3 regions of the Streptomyces sp. NPDC101160 genome follow, and region 1 is predicted to be linked to each of the others. Evidence: riboswitches for the same ligand, from Rfam matches in the RefSeq annotation. Region 1 holds a riboswitch; each other region holds the start of a gene.

Evidence for each region. A riboswitch is a leader RNA that binds a small molecule or an ion and turns the genes downstream of it on or off. The one in region 1 is predicted to bind cyclic di-AMP.
Region 2: it holds a riboswitch for cyclic di-AMP, as region 1 does, so the genes downstream of both, ACIRSU_RS35490 (transglycosylase family protein) here and ACIRSU_RS05030 (C40 family peptidase) in region 1, are expected to answer to the same signal.
Region 3: it holds a riboswitch for cyclic di-AMP, as region 1 does, so the genes downstream of both, ACIRSU_RS30400 (M23 family metallopeptidase) here and ACIRSU_RS05030 (C40 family peptidase) in region 1, are expected to answer to the same signal.

Annotation. Positions count from the first base shown of each region.
Region 1 is NZ_JBIWPJ010000001.1:1,147,118-1,149,369, forward strand. Features, by position in the region: gene ACIRSU_RS05020 (ATP-dependent Clp protease proteolytic subunit) at 1-288, shown strand, start outside; gene ACIRSU_RS05025 (hypothetical protein) at 296-601, shown strand; cyclic di-AMP (ydaO/yuaA leader) riboswitch at 917-1,115, shown strand; gene ACIRSU_RS05030 (C40 family peptidase) at 1,119-1,595, shown strand; gene ACIRSU_RS05035 (ATP-binding protein) at 1,662-2,111, opposite strand.
Region 2 is NZ_JBIWPJ010000015.1:45,659-47,910, reverse strand. Features, by position in the region: gene ACIRSU_RS35495 (transglycosylase family protein) at 1-571, shown strand, start outside; cyclic di-AMP (ydaO/yuaA leader) riboswitch at 830-1,003, shown strand; gene ACIRSU_RS35490 (transglycosylase family protein) at 1,007-1,705, shown strand; gene eno (phosphopyruvate hydratase) at 1,945-2,252, shown strand, end outside.
Region 3 is NZ_JBIWPJ010000010.1:121,052-123,303, reverse strand. Features, by position in the region: gene ACIRSU_RS30405 (GntR family transcriptional regulator) at 1-205, opposite strand, end outside; gene ACIRSU_RS30400 (M23 family metallopeptidase) at 371-1,141, opposite strand; cyclic di-AMP (ydaO/yuaA leader) riboswitch at 1,154-1,319, opposite strand; gene ACIRSU_RS30395 (M16 family metallopeptidase) at 1,516-2,252, opposite strand, start outside.

The sequences.
Region 1 (2,252 bases):
CGGCTCGCACTGCCGGGCTCACGGATCGTCCTTCAGCAGCCCTCGCTCGACGAGCCGTTGCAGGGACAGCCCAGCGATCTGGACGTCCACGCCCGCGAATTGCTGCGGCAGCGGGAGCTGATCTCCGGGATGCTCGCCGAACACACCGGCCAGGAGCGGGGCCGGATCGACTCCGACCTCGACCGGACGACCGTGTTCGACGCTGCGGGCGCCCTCGCGTACGGCCTGGTGGACCACGTGGTCCGCAGCCGCCGCGACGGCGGGACCGCCGGCGCCGGGCGGGTGTGAGCCGGCCATGGTCCCGGAACTGCCGCCGCTGCCCGCGCTCACCCGCGCCGAGGGCGAGTTCGTCGACGCGTACCTCGAAGTCGTCGATCTGCTCGGCCGGATCAATCCATCCAGGACCTCGCATACCTATGGGGCGCTACGGGCCGCCCAGGCGCTGGTCGGGCGGGCGACGGCGCTGCGCGAGGCGCTGACGCTCATGCACGCGCGGGGCGAGAGCGAGGTGCACGCGGACACATTGGCCCGCGCGCTGCGAGTGTTGGACGGAGAGCGCCGCGCGGCCCGCGTCACCATGCCCCGGCAACAGGTGAGTTGACACGAGGGCGTGTCGTGTCGAGGTCCACTCGGGCCAGCGGAACGCCGGAATCGGTCCTCCTTTCGGCGTAGTCGACGTATCGACATAGAGCTCAGCTATCTTGCGCAACGGGTGTACACATCTGGCGGAATCGGGCGTTCCACCCCTGGTGGCGGACTCGTCGCGCAAACCTCGGACGATCACCAAACCTGACTGTCCACCCGAATGGATCAGTCGTGAGGAGCCTCACATATCGCCGTTTCCACTCGGATTTCGGCGCCGGCGTGGGTCAAGATCCCTGTCGACGACAAGCCCCCGCCACCCGAGGCGGGGCGGTCCGGGCGGACGCCGAGTCCTGCCGCCGTCCCGGATGTCTGGTCGACAGGAGTGGATCGGCAGGAGTGGAGGACCCGAGCAACACGGGACGTCCGAGCGATCGGAGCCGTCCCTCGGGGTGAAGCCGCAGCCGCGGCCGGGCATCTTCGCCTGCCCGAACCCGACAGGTCATCCTTCACAGGCGGCTGACGAAGGGTTGCGCATGACTGCGCAGATTCATGTCCCGTCCCTGCTGTCCCGGGCCGGAGCCGTCTCGGCTCTCACCCTCGCCGCCGTCGGCGGCACGCTGCTCGCACCAGGAGCGGCGCCGGAGGCCCAGGCCGCGAGCTCGTACGCCAACACGGCACTGAGCGTCGCCGCCTCGAAGAAGGGATCGCCCTACCGGTACGGCGCATCAGGCCCCACCAGGTTCGACTGCTCGGGTCTCACGCTCTACTCGTACAAGAGGGCGGGCAAGACGCTGCCCCGCACCGCGCAGCAGCAGTACAACACCACACGCCACATCTCGGCGGCGAGCCGCCAGAAGGGGGACCTGGTCTTCTTCCACTCCGGTGGAAGGGTGTACCACGTCGGGATCTACGCGGGTAACAACGCGATCTGGCACTCGCCGAAGACCGGCTCATGGGTGAAGCTCGACCGGATCTGGACCTCGAAGGTCTCCTACGGCCGGGTCCGCTGACCCGTCGCACGGCACCAGGCGGCCAATCTTCCGGCCATCCGGTCAGCGGGTTGGCCGGTCGGCCGGTCAGCCGGGGACCGCCGCCGGCCAGGGCAGCTCGATCCACACGGTCTTGCCGCCCTCGGCCGTCGGCGTCACCGACAGCCGGCCGCCCGCCTCGACGGTCAGCGAGCGGATGATCATCATGCCGCGGCCGTTGTCCTGCTGGACGGCCGCCGGCAGGCGCCTCGGCCAGCGGGGGTGGCTGTCCGTCACCCCGATGCGCAGCCGCTCGTCCCGCTCCAGACGGACGTCGATCGTGAAGGTGGGCGACTGCCCGAAGGTGTGCTGGACGGCGTTGGTCGCCAGCTCGGAGACGATGAGCCGGACCGCGTCGGCCGTGTCGGCGTGGCCCGCGGGGTCTCCGACGTCACCGAGCCCCCAGGAGGCGAGCACCTCGGCGACGTACCTCCGCGCGGCGGGGACCGATGCGGGGTCGCTCGGCAGCGTGACGGTTGCTTCCTGCTGGTCTGCCATGGCGACGCTGTCCCTTTCCCCTCCGGGCCCGGCCCGGGTTGCGCTTCGCGTCAGACTGCCACCGATCGTGCGGCCCTGGGCGGCGATCGACCAAGTTATACGGATATCTGTCGCCCGAAGCGGTGAACCGTGCGACGGGCG
Region 2 (2,252 bases), on a different contig from region 1:
GGAGTCGAACCGCACCGAGGGACTGCCCGCCGAGTCGGGCACGAAGACCACCAAGCCCTCGTCGAGCGCCACGACGCCCGCCGCGCCCACCACTCCGGCCGCCCCGTCGACTTCGACCGCGCCGACCACGCCCGCCTCGCCGGCCGCGCCCACCACTCCCGTGACGCCCGGCACCTCCGTAACGCCCGGTACGCCCGATGGTTCCGTTACGCCCGGTACGCCTGATGCGTCCGAAACGGCCCCCACCGGCACGGGCAAGCACCGCGGTGACGCCGCGACAGAAGAACCGGGCAAGACGGACGGTTCGCCCGAATCCGGACGGCATGCCGCCCCGGCCGGCGACGCGGCCGCGGACAACACGGACAAGACGCCCAGCTCGGACGAATACACCGTCAAGCCGGGTGACAGCCTGTCGGACATTGCACAGCAGAACGCCCTGCCCGGCGGCTGGACCGCGCTCTACGACGCCAACAAGAAGACGGTCGGCACCGACCCCGACCTCATCCTCCCTGGTCAGAGCCTTGAGTTGAACCTCGGGAAGCCCGCGCCCACCACTACGCCTGAGGGGTAGTTAGGGACTGAATGTCCGGTTCTGTGCAAGTGAGACATGAGTCTCTCTTGTCGAACGGCCGTATTACGTCCGCAAACTTTGCGCGTTTCGCCCCTCACCTGCGCAAACGTCACCTGACGGAGCGCAAGGAGGGGCGATTTTTCCGGGTTGATGGGCTTTGAACTTCCCCCGGGGGTGTGTCTACGGTCAGGACCGCTCGCCACCGCGGGCCCCGCCGACCGGTACGCCGAATCCTGCCGCCGGACGCCGGGAACAGTCGTCGCGCAAGCGCCGAAGGCAGGAGCGGGGGACCCAAGGTAAGTGCCGGCCCCGGCCGTTGAGACAGACGGCCGACGACCGGCTTGGGGTGAAGTCGCGTGCAAGGACACGCGGCCGGGCAACTCACTCGCCCGAACCCGACAGCTCACCTCGTAGGCGTCGGTGAGGAGAACTTCCATGCTGCTTTCCGGCAAGGGCAAGCACCGTCGTCCGTCCAAGGTCACCCGCGTCGTCACCCTCGCCGGTGTCGCCGGCGTCGCCGTCGCCGCCCCGCTGATGACCGCGGGCACCGCCTCGGCCGCCACCGCCGCCGAGTGGGACGCCGTCGCCCAGTGCGAGTCCGGCGGCAACTGGTCCATCAACACGGGCAACGGCTTCTACGGCGGCCTGCAGTTCACCAACTCCACCTGGGCGGCCTACGGCGGCACCGCCTACGCCTCCCGCGCGGACCTGGCCTCCAAGTCGCAGCAGATCGCTGTCGCCGAGAAGGTCCTCGCGGGCCAGGGCAAGGGCGCCTGGCCGAGCTGCGGCGTCGGCCTGTCCAGCGCCTCGTACGACGGCGGCTCCGCCGAGGCCCCGGCCCCGGCCCCGAAGCCGGCCGCGCCGAAGCCCGCCACCCAGCGCACCGCCGAGCAGCCGACCACCCGCAGCGAGAAGCGCACCGCGCCGAAGGCCGCGAAGACCGTCACCACCCCGACCGGCAAGAAGGTCGCCAAGGGCGACGGCGAGTACAAGGTCAAGGCCGGCGACACGCTGAGCAGCATCGCCCAGACGCACCACGTCAAGGGCGGCTGGCAGAAGCTGTTCCAGCTGAACAAGAACATCGTCCAGGACGCCGACCTGATCTACCCGGGCCAGCAGCTCCACCTGAAGTGAGCCTGACGGCTGTCCCCCCGCGGTGACCCTGGAACGGGCCCGGAGCCTGCGCTCCGGGCCCGTTTCGTACCGATCGGTAACCGCGGTCTTTCGTCCCCCAATGCATGCCCTTGGGTCCTTTTTCGTCCCAGGGGGCGGGCGCCCGGCTGGCCGGAGCCCCCGCGCCGGTTAGGCTCTTGTCGCAAGGCGAACGAGACCTTGCCGCATGCGTCACAACCAGCGTCACATCCCAGAAGGAGATGCTCGTGCCGTCCATCGACGTCGTCGTAGCCCGGGAAATCCTGGACTCCCGAGGCAACCCCACCGTCGAGGTCGAGGTCGGCCTCGACGACGGCAGCACCGGCCGTGCTGCCGTTCCCTCCGGTGCCTCCACTGGTGCGTTCGAGGCCATTGAGCTCCGCGACGGGGACCCCAACCGCTACCTCGGCAAGGGCGTCGAGAAGGCCGTCCTCGCCGTCATCGAGCAGATCGGCCCGGAGCTCGTCGGCTACGACGCCACCGAGCAGCGCCTGATCGACCAGGCGATGTTCGACCTGGACGCGACCGA
Region 3 (2,252 bases), on a different contig from region 1:
GTTCGGCGACCTGGGCGCCAGCGTGCCGGCGGGTGATGACGAAGCCCTCGGACTCCAGGGTGCGCAGCGCCTCGCGGACCGGGACGCGGGAGACTCCGTAGCGGCGGGCGAGCTGTTCCTCCGTCAGTCTGGCGCCCCGCGCGTACACACCGGAGACGATGTCGTCCCGGATCGCCGTGCATACCGACTGCGCGGGAATGCGCATGTCCGACCTCCGCTTTTCTCCACGCTGAACCCCGTCGGGCGTAGCCCGTTCGGCGACTCTATTGCAGGACGCGGGAATTTCCGATGCCGACCGGTAATTCAGGGACGAAAAAAGCCCCGGCTCGTTCGAGCCGGGGCTTCTTCGCGCTGAGCGGGGAGTCGGACGTCAGACGTCGACACCGCGGGCGCGCAGGTACGCGACGGGGTCGATGTCCGAGCCGTACTCGGGGCTGGTGCGGGCCTCGAAGTGGAGGTGCGGGCCGGTCGAGTTGCCGGAGGAGCCGGAGACGCCGATCTGCTCGCCGGGGGTCACCTTCTGGCCGACGAAGACACGGATGGCGGAGAGGTGACCGTACTGGGTGTACGTGCCGTCGTTCATCCGGATGACGATGTTGTTGCCGTACGCGCCGCCCCAGCCGGCCTCGACGACGGTGCCGGAGCCGACGGCGACGACCGTGGTGCCGTAGGCGGCGTGGAAGTCGATGCCGGAGTGGTGGCCGGAGGACCAGAGCGAGCCGCCGGTGTTGTAGCCGGTGGAGACGTACGAGTGGGCGACGGGGGCCTGGAAGGAGTTCAGGCGCTTGCGCTCGGCCTCGCGGGCGGCACGCTCCTTGGCCTGGCGGATCTCCTTGGCGCGGGCCTCGGCCTTGCGCTTCGCCTCGGCGGCGGCCTTGACGCGGGCGGCGGCCTCGAAGGCCTGCTTCTCCTGGGCGGCGGCCTGGGCGTCGACGTGCTCGGTGAGGGACTCCTCGGTGATCACCTGGGTGAGACCGGTGTCCTCCGGGGAGGGGCTCTCCGTGTCGGCGGCGAGCGCCGGGGAGGCGAGGGTGCCGATGACGCCGGTGGTGGCGAGCGTCGCCACGCCGGCGATGCCCGCGCCACGGCGCGTCAGACGGCTCGGACCACGATGCTTCCCGGTGGCACGGGTGAACGCCATGAAGTGGCTGATCCTTTCCTTCCCTCTCGCCTACCGGGTTAGCTGACGGGTTCGGAGCAGGAAGGTCTCCTACGGGCCCCTCCGCGCGGAGCGAAGGCGTCCGATTCACCCCAGGGACTTCGTGTGGGTCCCCGGCTCCCCAGGCTCGCGCCTTGCGGGGACTCGGCGATGACTGTCCGTTCGCCGCGGGTGCGGCGTGGTGCAACGGGCGAACAGTCGCGTCGACGCTAGGCCGATCTTCAGTCAATCGCCAAACAGACGCGCCAGTTTGTAAGACTTGCCACAGGGCATTCACCAACACTCGCCCGCAATACGGACAAATAGCGAGGACCCTGACGAACCAGGTCGTCAGGGTCCTCGTGACGAGGGCTCAATCAGCCGGTGACGACGGTCACTTCACCGATGCCGAGCGCCCGCACCGGCTCCTCGATCTGCGAGGCGTCGCCGACCAGGACGGTGACCAGCCGGTCCACCGGGAAGGCGTTGACCACGGCCGCGGTCGCCTCCACCGTGCCGGTCTCGGCCAGGCGCGCGTACAGGTGCGCCTGGTAGTCGTCCGGGAGGTGCTGCTCGACCTGGTCGGCCAGCGTGCCCGCGACGGAGGCGGCGGTCTCGTACTTCAGCGGGGCGACACCCACCAGGTTCTGCACCGCCACGTCGCGCTCGGCGTCGGTCAGACCCTCGGCGGCCAGGGTGCGCAGCACCTTCCACAGGTCGTCAAGTGCCGGGCCGGTGTTGGGAGTGTCCACCGAGCCGCTGATGGCGAGCATCGCCGCGCCGTGGCCCGCGTCGTCCGAGCGCAGCACCTGGCCGAAGGCGCGCACACCGTACGTGTAGCCCTTCTCCTCGCGCAGGACGCGGTCCAGGCGGGAGGTGAGCGTGCCGCCGAGGCAGTACGTGCCGAGCACCTGGGCCGGCCAGACCCGGTCGTGGCGGTCGGCACCGACGCGGCCGATGAGCAGCTGCGTCTGGACGGCGCCCGGACGGTCCACGATGACGACCCGGCCGGTGTCGTCGGCCGTGATGGGCGCCATGGGGCGCGGCGCGGCCGGCGCGCCGGTCCAGGCGCCGAGGGTCTCGGCGAGCACCTTGTCCAGGTCGACGTCGGTGA